Regions from separate parts of the Planococcus alkaliphilus genome, predicted to be linked through region 2. Evidence: riboswitches for the same ligand, from Rfam matches in the RefSeq annotation. Region 2 holds a riboswitch; each other region holds the start of a gene.
What was found. Region 2 has a riboswitch for S-adenosylmethionine ahead of ssuE (NADPH-dependent FMN reductase). Riboswitches for the same ligand answer to the same signal wherever they lie in the genome.
Positions count from the first base shown of each region.

Region 1: linked by a shared signal. The riboswitch ahead of AC2EXB_RS04205 (transporter substrate-binding domain-containing protein) and the one ahead of ssuE (NADPH-dependent FMN reductase) in region 2 are both predicted to bind S-adenosylmethionine.
Region 3: linked by a shared signal. The riboswitch ahead of AC2EXB_RS03310 (vitamin B12 dependent-methionine synthase activation domain-containing protein) and the one ahead of ssuE (NADPH-dependent FMN reductase) in region 2 are both predicted to bind S-adenosylmethionine.

Region 1 is NZ_CM168060.1:805,499-809,680, reverse strand. It holds gene AC2EXB_RS04215 (NAD-dependent epimerase/dehydratase family protein) at 1-954, opposite strand, end outside; gene AC2EXB_RS04210 (DUF4256 domain-containing protein) at 1,133-1,690, shown strand; SAM riboswitch class I at 1,790-1,898, shown strand; gene AC2EXB_RS04205 (transporter substrate-binding domain-containing protein) at 2,029-2,877, shown strand; gene AC2EXB_RS04200 (amino acid ABC transporter permease) at 2,938-3,621, shown strand; gene AC2EXB_RS04195 (amino acid ABC transporter ATP-binding protein) at 3,637-4,182, shown strand, end outside.
Region 2 is NZ_CM168060.1:3,105,920-3,110,101, reverse strand. It holds gene AC2EXB_RS16195 (hypothetical protein) at 1-417, shown strand, start outside; gene AC2EXB_RS16190 (MGDG synthase family glycosyltransferase) at 419-1,531, shown strand; gene AC2EXB_RS16185 (DedA family protein) at 1,552-2,142, shown strand; SAM riboswitch class I at 2,184-2,293, shown strand; gene ssuE (NADPH-dependent FMN reductase) at 2,394-2,939, shown strand; gene AC2EXB_RS16175 (LLM class flavin-dependent oxidoreductase) at 2,968-4,182, shown strand, end outside.
Region 3 is NZ_CM168060.1:609,861-614,042, reverse strand. It holds gene AC2EXB_RS03320 (ROK family protein) at 1-385, shown strand, start outside; gene AC2EXB_RS03315 (glycoside hydrolase family 43 protein) at 590-2,209, shown strand; partial or broken gene AC2EXB_RS03310 (vitamin B12 dependent-methionine synthase activation domain-containing protein) at 2,349-2,522, opposite strand; SAM riboswitch class I at 2,710-2,814, opposite strand; gene AC2EXB_RS03305 (hypothetical protein) at 3,003-3,428, shown strand; gene AC2EXB_RS03300 (YehS family protein) at 3,608-4,126, opposite strand.

The DNA.
Region 1 (4,182 bases), 1.4 Mb from region 2:
TCGTTCAGCCGTTTCCCTTGTCATTTCCCATTCGCGGATGGCGCGAATGGTCTCAGTGAGCGGGCGGAACCTTAATCCGGCCTGTAAAGCTTTTTGGATATCCACTCCAAGAAAGCCATTCATGTACATACTGTCTGGAATCCACAGCGGCAATTCGGACCACCCTTCCACTTTGTGGCCCAACAGGAATTGCTCATCCACCCAAACAAAATCCGCATCACTCTTAAGGGTGGTCTTACATTCCTCCAAGAATTTCTCCATCGTCAGTGTGGAGTCGGGGCCGGTCGCATTAAATGTGCCTGTCCGTTGTTCTTCGACCAGCCGGAGGATCCATTCTGCCAAATCCCGGACGTCGATAAACTGGATTTCCTTGTCTCGCCGCCCCGGCGCCAACACCTCACCGCCTTTTGCTACGCGGTTAACCCAGTACGTAAAACGGTCCGTAAAATCATGAGGCCCGACGATAAGTCCCGGCCGGATATTCAGGGCACCTTCCGGAAACGCACGTTCCACTTCTTGCTCACACAAAAATTTCAACTCACCGTAATGTTCATTGATGGCAGCTTCCGCCTCTTTTGTTTTCAATTCTCCCAGCTTTTCCGCTGAAAGCCGGCCGACTGCGTGTTCTTCATTTATCCCCGGAGATTCTAAATCGATGTAAACCGATGCGCTTGAAATGAATGTGTAATGTCCTACGGATTTTGCCAGCAGTTCCGCAGATTCCTGAACGGACCATGGAAGATAGCCGGATGTGTCAATAACGGCGTCCCATCTCCGCCCTCTCAACGCTTGTAAATCCCCGTACCGGTCGCCGGTCAACTTTTCCACTTCTGGAAACAAATCCGGATTCGCTTTTCCTCTATTTAATAAGGTCACTTCATGGCCGCTGCTGAGAGCCGCCTCGGTCAGAAATCTCCCCAAAAAACGGGTCCCTCCAAGGATCAAGATATTCACATACACTCCTCCTTCAATTTACTGAATGAAAAACGATCTGCTTTCCTGCTTCTTTTATTCTGCAAAAGCTCCAGACAATCCTCTACTGAAAATAAAATAGATGCACCTCTCCAAAACCCTGCTGCTTTCTTATATACTAAAACCAACAATAGCAAGATCCATTAAAGGAGGAATTAGCATGAGCAAGCAATTATCACCCGAACAACGCGAAGCATTTCTCAACACGTTAAAAGAGCGGTTCGAGAAAAACATCACCCGCCACGAAAATTTCGAATGGGCCAAAATCCAGGACAAACTGGAAGCGAATGAAGACAAATTATGGTCGCTCCATGAAATGGAACGGACTGGCGGCGAACCGGATGTTGTGGATTATGATGCTGCAGCGGATGAATTCATTTTCTTCGATTGCTCCGCAGAAAGCCCGACTGGCCGAAGAAGCATTTGCTATGACCCGGAAGCATTGGAATCGCGCAAGAAAAACAAGCCTGAAAACAACGCGGTCGGCATGGCGGCGGACATGGGCATTGAATTGCTGACAGAAGAACAATACCGAAAGCTGCAGTCGTTAGGGAAATTCGATATGAAGACATCGAGCTGGGTGCAGACTCCTGCTGAAATCAGAAATCGCGGCGGCGCCCTTTTCTGTGATTTCCGCTACGGGCAAGTGTTTCTGTATCATAACGGAGCGGATTCGTATTATGCCGCTAGGGGATTCAGGGGATCGTTGAACGTTTAACAACTTCTAATAAAAAATAAGATGAGATTTATCAGAATTTTGTGTTGACGGTAAAATATAATGATGATACAGTTGTCAACATAGTTTAATAGCAATTTGTTCTTATCATGAGAGGTGGAGGGATTGGCCCTACGAAACCTCGGCAGCGGGCTCACTTTAGAGCACTGTGCCAAATCCAACAAGCTTTGATTAGCTTGAGAGATAAGAAGAGCAGAATATCAATGTGATTTCGCATGCCTGCCTCTTCTTATAGAAGAGGCTTTTTGTTTGCCCTCATATCTGGACAATTCTATTAACTTAAAACCAAGTAAACCAATAGAAAAGGAAGGTGCAAAGACATGAAAAAGACCAAACAGCTTTTATGGCTCGTCGCAATTACAGTAATCGGTTTATTTCTAACCGCATGCAGCAGCAATGAATCTTCAAATGAAGTGAATGCTTCAACAGAAAACAAGGAACAGAACACTTGGGATCGAATTGAAGAAGCAGGCAAAATCGTTGTCGGCACAGAAGGGCTTTACTACCCGATTACATATCACGATGAAGAAACAAAAGAATTAACAGGATATGATGTAGAACTTGCTCGTGCCTTAGGAGAAAAGCTTGGATTGGAAGTTGAATTCAAAGAAATGGAATTTGACGGATTGCTGCCAGCTCTTCGCAATGGCCAAATTGATATTGCCGCGAATGATTTTTCGATTACCGACGAACGCAAAGAGATATTTGATTTCACGATTCCAGTCAAGCATTCATATGGTTCAGCCATTGTCCGTGAAAGTGACAACTCCGGCATTGAATCAGTAGAAGATTTGAAAGGCAAAAAAGTCGGGGGGTCCGCGACAAGCAATTACTCAAAATTTGCTCAAGAACAAGGGGCTGAAGTGATTGTCTACACAGGCTCTGACACGGTGCTTCCAGAAATCGTCAGCGGCCGCGTCGATGCTACGCTAAATGACTATCTTGTCTTGTTGCGCTCACTTGAACAATTTGATAAACCGGGATTGAAACTGGCTGAAGATGTTAGATTCTCATTCAGCAGCAGTGCTATCGTAATGCCGAAAGATAGCCCGGAGCTGAAAGAAAAACTTGACGGTGCTATTGAGGAGCTTCTTGCTGATGGCACATTGAAAGAAATTTCAACTAAATTTCTTGGTGCTGATGTAACACAGCCGCTTGAAGAAGAATAAAAATTTTTTGAGGAATCCTCGGATTCCTCTTTTCTAGATACTAAGTAAAGGAGTCTTCCAATGGCCGACTTTAAATGGGAATATCTTTTTAATGTAGAAATCGCAATTGATTCTCTTCCTTTTATTCTGGAAGGAGCTTGGCAAACCATTTTGATTGCACTGGTCAGCCTAGTATTTGCTTTGATCCTCGGTTTATTTGTAGCTCTTGCCCGAATGAACCGCTTTATCGGACTGTCTCTCCCAGCCCGGCTTTTCATCTCCTTTATGCGGGGCACTCCGCTTTTGGTGATGCTGTTTATCCTGTATTTCGGCTTTCCCATGATCGGCATTGAAATGCAGCCGCTTACTGCTGCCATTATCGGCATCAGTATTCATTTTTCTGCCTATACGGCCGAAATTATCCGTTCTGCCATTTCTTCTGTATCGAAAGGACAATGGGAAGCTGCTGAGACGCTTCGGATGAGCTATTGGCAAACCATGACGCGCATCATTCTGCCGCAGGCGACTCGTATTGCTTTGCCTCCGCTATCGAGCACTTTCATGGATATCATCAAAGGAACTTCGCTAGCGATGGTCATCACTGTTTCTGAAATGTTCTACCGCGCCAAAGTGGTGGTCGGGCAAACTTATGAAAGCCTAACCTTATATATTCTCGTGGCACTCATTTACTGGTCCATTTGCATCCTTGTCACCTTGCTTCAAGATTATTTAGAGAAAAAAGCAAACCGCTATGTCACTGCCTGATAGGAGGTTCCCAAATTGATCAAAGTTGAAAATTTAAGCAAGCAATTCAAACAGGTAGAAGTCCTGAAATCCATTTCATTGGAAATAAAAAAAGGCGAAGTTGTCAGCATCATTGGCCCATCCGGTTCTGGCAAAACAACCTTACTGAGATGCCTGAATCTCTTAGAAACGCCTTCAGGCGGTTCACTTCAAATCAATGATGTCCATGTTTCATTCACTGGGAAAACACCAAGTAAAAAGCAAAAAGTTGATGTTCGCCAATTTTCTGGTATGGTCTTTCAGCATTTTCATTTATTTCCGCATAAAACCGTGATTGACAACATTATTGAAGCACCGCTTGTCGTGCAAAAACGGAACAAGCAGGAATTGGTGCGTGAAGCAGAAGGATTGCTGGAAAAAGTTGGACTATTGGAACATAAAAACCAGTATCCGGAACAATTGTCGGGCGGCCAAAAGCAACGGGCGGCGATTGCCCGGATTCTCGCACTGAAACCGGATCTCCTATTATTTGATGAACCGACTTCTGCACTAGATCCTGAACTTGTTGGCGAAGTGTTGACG
Region 2 (4,182 bases):
TTTAACGGCGGCTTTGTAAAAGAAGAAATGGGCAATCACTTATTTCAGCGAGCGCAATGCGCGGTATTCAAATGCTCGGTTGATGCTGAGGGGTTTGGAGCGATGAAAAACTTCGTTTCTGCTATGGAACAGGACCGTGACCGTTATAAGTATAATTTAACGGGATTGTTCGGAGTGGTGGTAAAACGCGGGCTTGGATGCGAAAATTCGTTTTTCTGTTCTCAATTTGTAGCGGAAGTGCTGAGGGAAGGAGGCATCAGAATTTCTGCGAAGCCTCCGCGTTTAACGATGCCAAGAGATATATTCTGTTCCCAGTCCTTGGAACTGGTTTACAGCGGACCATTAGCAGACTATCCGCGTTTAAGTTCTCCAAAGATAGATAAAAAAGAAAGTCAGTTATGGATGGAGGCGCTTTGATATGAAGAAAGTATTGATATTTCCCTTACTGAACAGTATGCCTTCGGGCCATCATCAAGTAGCAGAAGCGATGAGTGAATTCATCGGAGGCCATTCAGCGGAAGTTGAATGCAAAAAGATTGATTTGTTGAGTGAATGGAATGCAAAAATCGAATCGGCAACAGTTAAGGCGTATTTGAATTGGATCCGGAGAGCGCCTAACTCTTATGCATGGATTTATCGGCAATTTGCATACAGATCGCCAAAAGAAAAGAGCCATAGAACGTATGAATGGCTTTTTATGAAAAAAGTCAGCGAAATTTTAGAAAGGGAAAAACCTGACTTGATCATTTGTACGCATGGATTTCCTTCGCTGTTCATCAATAAGCTGAAGAAACAAGGGAAATGCAAAGTCCCTTGCCTGAATGTGTATACGGATTTTTTCGTGAATGATGTATGGGGAAGAGCGTGCATCGATTATCATTTTGCACCAAACCAAGCGATTAAAGGAACGTTATGCCATAGCGATGGAATTCCCGAAAGCCGCGTTTTTGTAACAGGCATACCGGTGAGTGAAAAGTTCAGCAATCAAAAAGATCATCGTTCCAAAAAACAATTAACTGTTTTAGTTTCAGGAGGAAGCACTGGACTAAGCGAAGTCTTGGACCAACTGGATGAAGAAATCAGTGCCGAAAAATGGAGCTTTCAAGTTCTTTGCGGAACCAACAAAAAACTCCAGCAGAAAATCATCGGTTTAAACCATCCGGCCATCCATGCGATTCCTTACATTTCTTCAAAGGAGATAATGAATAGGTTGTACAACGAAGCTGATGCTATTGTGACAAAACCGGGAGGAGTCACTATCAGCGAAGCGCTAAGAAAAGAATTGCCGATTTTCATTCCAGCGGCTCTTCCAGGGCAGGAAGAAATCAATCTGGCTTATTTACTGGAGGAAAAACTGGTGTTTGCGGTTCCTGAAGGGCGCCGGCTAATGGATTTTGTAAATGAGACCTTGGCGGATGAAGAAATCATTGAACGATTTCGAACACGCGTCAAAGCTTATAAAAGTTCTTTGAACCTGAAGAACTCGGATGAGATTTACCGGGAAATCGAAAAGATTTTAGTGGGCAATTAAGCGACTGGAGAGTGAGCGGTATGGTTGAAGGGATACTGGCTTTTCTTGAAAGTTTAGGGATGCTGGGCTTATTCAGTGTGATGTTTTTAGAAGGATCGTCTATGCCGTTTCCCGGAGTGGCCCTTGTGATTGCTTACGGCGGATTGTTGAATCATAGCCTTGCAGCCACTGCCTTGTTATCAGCCGGCTTGGCAGTGGCCTATAGTGTCGCAAGTTTAATTCCTTATTTCCTGGGCAATAAACTTCAAACCTTCTTTCAGAAAAAATTCGATAAAGGATTAAAGAAGGCTTCTATATTATTTCATCGCTACGGCATTTGGAGCATTGCCATTTCACGTCCATTTGGCATCGGAAATTACATTTCTTATCTGGCGGGCATGAGCAGGACTCCAATTGGGAAGTATGGAGCGCTGACTTTCATCGGCATTTATCCTTGGTGCTTTGCCATGCTTCGCATCGGCCATTATTTTAATGGGAATTACGACGCTTTTAAATCTTTTGTGGCAGCCAATCAAATTTCAATGTACGGCTATATTGTTGTTCTCCTTGGTGCAATTGGCATCTGGCTCTATATGAAAACGAGAAGTCAGAATAATAAATTTAATGCTTGACACTTTTAATTCCTAGCATTATGATAGGCATTAATTAAATAAACTTATCCAGAGAAGCCGAGGGACTGGCCCGTTGACGCTTCAGCAACCTCTGACTTTGTCAGAAAGGTGCTAACTCCAGCAAGAAGATTTTTTTCTTGAGAGATAAGGACAGAACCTATTAGATTTAATAGCCTTCTTTTCTTGATATCGAGAAAAGGGGGCTATTTTTTATTTTTGAAAAAAACGGTTCAACAGAAAGGGAGAATGAAATGAGTGAAATTGTGATTTTATCAGGAAGCCCTGCGAAGGAATCCAGATCTGAATTGGTGTTAAAACATTTAGGTGAATTATTAGAGAAACAAGGATTTTCAGTCGCCCACATTTCCGTGAGGGACGTTCCGCAGGAAGATTTGTTCGAAGGGCGCTTCGGCAGTCCGGCTATCGCTGAAATCAGTACATTACTCCACCAATCACGGGGAGTTATTGTCGGATCGCCTGTTTACAAAGCAGCCTATTCAGGTGTATTGAAAGCATTGATCGATCTCTTGCCGCAAGATGTTCTGCAAGCGACTCCGGTTTTGCCGTTGATGACGGGAGGAAGTTCTGCTCACTTATTGGCGCTTGAATATACGTTAAAACCATTGCTTGCGAACTTGAAAGGACAGAGTTTAAAAGGCATCTACCTAGTCGACAGCCAAATTGATAAAACGAATCCACATCAGCCAATCATTGAAGCAGAAGTTGAGCAGAGGCTGAAAAAGCAGCTGGAATACTTCTTAGAGATTATCGAAAGGCAGCCGGTGACGAGCGCATAATATAAGATTTTTTAAGGAGGAGAAGCAATTGGCAGAGAAAAGGATCTACTTGAATGCTTTTGACATGAACTGTGCAGGCCATCAGTCACCAGGCTTATGGACACATCCAGAAGATCGGTCTCATACTTATAAGACAAGCGAATATTGGATTGAGTTGGCAAAGCTTTTGGAGCGCGGCGGTTTTGATGCTATTTTCCTGGCGGATGTACTCGGAACTTACGATGTGTACAAAGGTTCACGAGATGCGGCTGTTCGGCAAGGCGCCCAATCTCCGGTTAATGATCCTGCTTTAGTGGTGCCATTGATGTCCGCAGTGACAAAACATTTGGGCTTCGGCGTTACCGCTTCGACGACTCATGAACATCCTTATACATTTGCCCGCAGAATGTCGACATTGGACCATTTGACGAATGGGCGCGTCGGATGGAACATTGTCACTTCCTATTTGAAAAGTGCGGCACTCAATATCGGTTTAGAGGACCAAGTAAAACACGATGAACGCTATAATATCGCGGCAGAATATTTGGAAGTCTGCTATAAGCTTTGGGAAGGAAGCTGGGAAGAGGATGCAGTGGTATTGGATAAAGCGAACAGCATCTATGCAGACCCTGAAAAAGTCCATGACATCAATCACGAAGGCAACTATTACAAAGTGCCGGGCGCTCATTTATCGGAACCTTCACCGCAGCGGACTCCCGTTCTCTATCAGGCAGGGGCTTCTAAAAAAGGGGTGGAATTTGCAGGGCAGAATGCTGAATGTGTCTTTATTGGGGCGCCAACCATTCAAGCGGCAAAACGTTCAGTGGATAAATTGCGCAAGCAGGCAGAACTTGCCGGGCGCTCTCGTGAAGAAGTGAAAATCTTGACGATGCTGACGCCAATTGTCGGAAAGACCGAAGAAGAGGCATGGGCAAAATACGAAGAGTACAAAAAACACATCAGCCACGAAGGGGCACTTGCTTTATTCGGCGGATGGACAGGAATTGACTTGTCGAGCTATGCGCCTGATCAGGAATTGGAATACATCGAAAATGATTCCATCCAATCGGCTTTGGAAAACTTCACCAAAATTGATGCAGAGAAAAGATGGACAGTGGAGGACATCAAGGAATTTGTCGGAATCGGCGGTATGAGCGCTTATACAGTCGGTTCAGCCGAACAAGTGGCTGATACTCTGGAGCAATGGGTGGAAGAAGCTGGAGTGGATGGCTTTAATATCGCCTATGCCATAACCCCAGGAACA
Region 3 (4,182 bases), 1.2 Mb from region 2:
TGCGGTGCAGTCCGGGTTATTCGCTTCCACTGATGAAAAATTGGATTTGCCGCATTTGATTCAGCTCGCAGAATCCGGCAATGAAGAAGCCATTGCGCTATTCAAAAAAAGCGGCGATTATTTAGGCGTCGGCATCAACAATATCGTCAATACGTTCAATCCGCAGCAAGTCGTAATCGGCAACCGGATGGCTTCCGCCAAAAATTGGCTGAGCGAATCGTTGAATGAACGCGTGGCCAACCAAGCGCTTTGGTTCCAGCAAAACGATTTGATCATCGGCTTTTCTGAACTTGATACGCTGCCAACGGCACTTGGCGTCGCTGCTTTTACCATTGAGAATTTCTTGAGTGTCCGCATGCAGCCGCAGCAAGCCATTTTTTCTTAAGCTGTTATAAACTTTCATCACACTTAGTTTACCATTCGTACTAAGTAGTGTATGATCGTTTATAGCAGCTGAAGATTTTTAATTTTCGATTTAATTGGATTAAGAATCTTTGCCTTTGCTGTTTGGGCACGTGTTTTTGAAAGCACTTACATCTCCTCTGCCAAGCAGCAGATCCACAAAATCATACATAAAGGGTGACGAAAAATGGCGATTATCCAAAATCCAATTTTAACGGGATTCAATCCGGATCCAAGCATTTGCCGTGTAGGAGAAGATTATTACATCGCGGTGTCCACTTTTGAATGGTTCCCAGGTGTCGGCATCTACCATTCCAAGGACTTGAAAAACTGGCGGTTGATCTCTCGTCCGCTCAACCGGTTGAGCCAATTGAACATGATGGGCAATCCGAACTCCGGCGGCGTCTGGGCACCGGCCCTTTCCTACAGCGACGGAAAGTTCTGGCTGATTTTCACAGATGTGAAAGTGACAGAAGGGCAATGGAAAGACTGCCATAACTACCTCGTCACTTGCGAAACGATTGATGGCGAATGGTCGGAACCGATTTATTTGAACAGTTCGGGATTTGACCCTTCCCTGTTCCACGATGAATCCGGCAAGAAATACTTGGTGAATATGTATTGGGATCACCGACATGGCCATCATAATTTTTACGGCATCGTGCTTCAGGAATACAGCGTTGAAGAACAGAAATTAGTCGGCAAATCCGAAATCATCTTCAAAGGAACCGATGTGGCATTAGTTGAAGCGCCGCATCTTTACAAAATCGGCGAATATTATTATTTATTGACCGCTGAAGGCGGCACGAAGTATGACCACCAAGCTACGATTGCCCGTTCAAAAGATTTGCACGGACCTTATGAAGTCCATCCGGAAAATCCGTTGATCACATCTTTCTTCTCGCCAAGAAATCCGCTGCAGAAATCGGGACATGCTTCCATTGTCCAAACGCATACGGACGAATGGTTCCTGGTGCATTTGACGGGGCGCCCGCTTTCCCGAAAAGGCCAAGCTTTGCTTGACCCGCGCGGCTACTGCCCGCTTGGACGCGAAACAGCCATCCAGCGAGTGGAATGGAAAAACGATTGGCCATATGTCGTCGGCGGAAATGCACCCTCACTTCAAATCGAAGGGCCAGCCATCGAAGAAGTGGTGTGGGATCGCGATTATCCGGAAAAAGACGATTTCGATTCGGAGACATTGAACCCGCATTTCCAGACGCTGCGTATCCCTTTAGGCGAAGAAATCGTTTCTTTGAAGGAAAATCCAGGCCACTTGCGCATTCATGGATGCGAGTCGTTGACATCTAAATTCACCCAAGCATTCGTCGCGAGACGCTGGCAGCATTTCCACTTTACTGCGGAAACGAAAGTTGCCTTCCAGCCAGATACATTCCAGCAGGCAGCGGGTCTTGTAAACTATTACAACACGGAAAACTGGACGGCTCTTCAAATTACCTGGCACGAAGAAAAAGGCCGCATCCTTGATTTGACTGTCTGCGATAATTTCGCCTACGACCAGCCGCTGCAAGGCGAAGAAATCGTCGTGCCTGATGAAGTCGAGTACGTCCACATGCGCGTCAATGTCGATGCGGACATTTATCAGTATTCCTATTCGTTCGATGGGGAGGACTGGCATTTGATTCCGATCCGCTTCGGTTCGCATAAACTTTCCGATGACTACATCCAAGGCGGCGGATTCTTCACCGGCGCATTTGTCGGCATGCAATGCCAAGATACGTCCGGCCAAAAGTTGGCGGCGGATTTCGATTATTTTATTTACAAAGAACGCGAAGAAACCCAATAAAAAGGGCGGCTCAGGATGGTCTGAGCTGCTCTTTTTCCAGTTATTTGGATATACTGTCCATTAGCTGCGAAATACTATCCGTTTTTAGCTAAATACTGTCCAATCTTCCCTTTTTACTGTCCAAACCCCTTTCCAATACTCAATCTACTACAAAATACCGCGCATCCGGATGGGCAAAGACAATCGCCGACACCGAAGCTTCCGGATCCATCATATATTCTTCCGTCAATTGGACGCCGATGTCTTCCGGTTTGATCAAGCCGAATAATTTCGCTTGATCTTCCAAGTTCGGACATGCCGGATAGCCGAATGAGACATTGTTGACGGCAAGAATCGTCAAAATACGCGGGAATTTCGCTTTGATCAGCTGGGCTCCTATTGCCCCGTCTGCCGTTAGAATCCTCGTTTTAATTCCTCTAATAATCCCGTTCTCTCTGCTCCTATATATAGAAAAAAAGCCCTCCATGAAAATGAAGGCTTTATGAGTTCACACTCGTTCCTTTTCATCTCTTAGGCAATCGATTACCTGCTGGATTTAGCACCTGACCTTGCGACTGGTTGCTGAAGCGTCATAGGGCCAGTCCCTCGACTTCTCTCGATAAGAATTCACGTTATTCAATTTTGGCTTTTTGTAAGGGTAACTGGTTCAGGATGGAAAATCAAGGCGTTTTGACAGAAATAAACGAACTTTCTGTTAAGAAAGACATTTACCGTTCTGGTTTCTCTCCGTTTCCCTTTTCACACATTTCCGCTATCATGGGAATCAATCAACGCTTTTAGGAGGAATTTCTGAATGTCTGAAAAATACCTGCTTGACGTCAACGATCCGCGCAATTATTTCGTGTTGCTCGAGAACCGCCTCTTTCCTTCGATTGCTAAAGATCCAAACGCCTTAGCGGAAGGCGCAGAACAGCACCTGGCGAAAAGTGCTGGCCCGCTTGCCATCTATGAACGCGTCGGCGTGCTTACTGCCGACATCGACTACACCATTCCATCGAGCTTTCATTCCGCAAGCGAAACCCAATACCAAAATTTCCTGTTCCGCTATACGGAAGACTCAGTGACGTTCATCGAACCTGAAAAAACGCTCTCCTACCCGACAACAGAAGCGCTTTTTGCAGCCGGCAACGACTTGTTGACTGAGAAAAAAGCACAGTCGCCTGCGGAAGATTTCATGGTGCTCAGCGCCAAACTGCTCGCAACCTATCCGTGGCAATAAAAGAAAGCTGGACGGCATTTTTGCTATCCAGCTTTTTTGATTGCAGCCGGAAAACCATTTTCGTTTACTCCCGACTTTTTGTGAAATATGCTCGACTTTCGTTCGAATACTCCCAACTCTCCAATTCCCATCCTCTAAATCAAAAAATCCGCCTCCAATGAAAGAAGCGGATCCATGCATTATTTTCTATATTTGATTGCCAATCCTTTTAGGAAATTGCGGGCATAGCGGTCGCCGCAGATGCTGTAATTCTTATGGCCATGCTTTCGCAAGATGCCGCTCATTTCGCTTTTCGACACGGTCACGCCGGCAAGTGCGAGCAATTCAAGCATGTCTTCACTCGTCAATTGCAAAGCGATCTTCACTTTCTTCAACAGCAAATTGTTTGCCGGCTCGTTGCTCATCGGCGGTGTGGCCGGCTGCCCCGGTTTCGGCTCTTGGCGTCCCCGCTTGAAGACAATCAAGCCGTTCAAGAAAGATTCCAGCATCCGGTTGTCGACACGGATATGGTCAACATTTTCAGAAGCATCCAAAACGCTGTCCATGTCATCGCCTTCGCTTTCCGGCGTCTTCGTCAACACTTTCAACACATCTTCTTTCGACAGCTCGATGCCGCCTTCCTTGAAAATCTTTATCATGTCATTATTTTTAATATCAAGTGCGTAGCGCAGCCTGATCAGAATATCATTATTGTCCATCGGGAAACCTCCATTTATTATGCATGATAGCTGTTCCATCATCTTTTTCGCTTTCT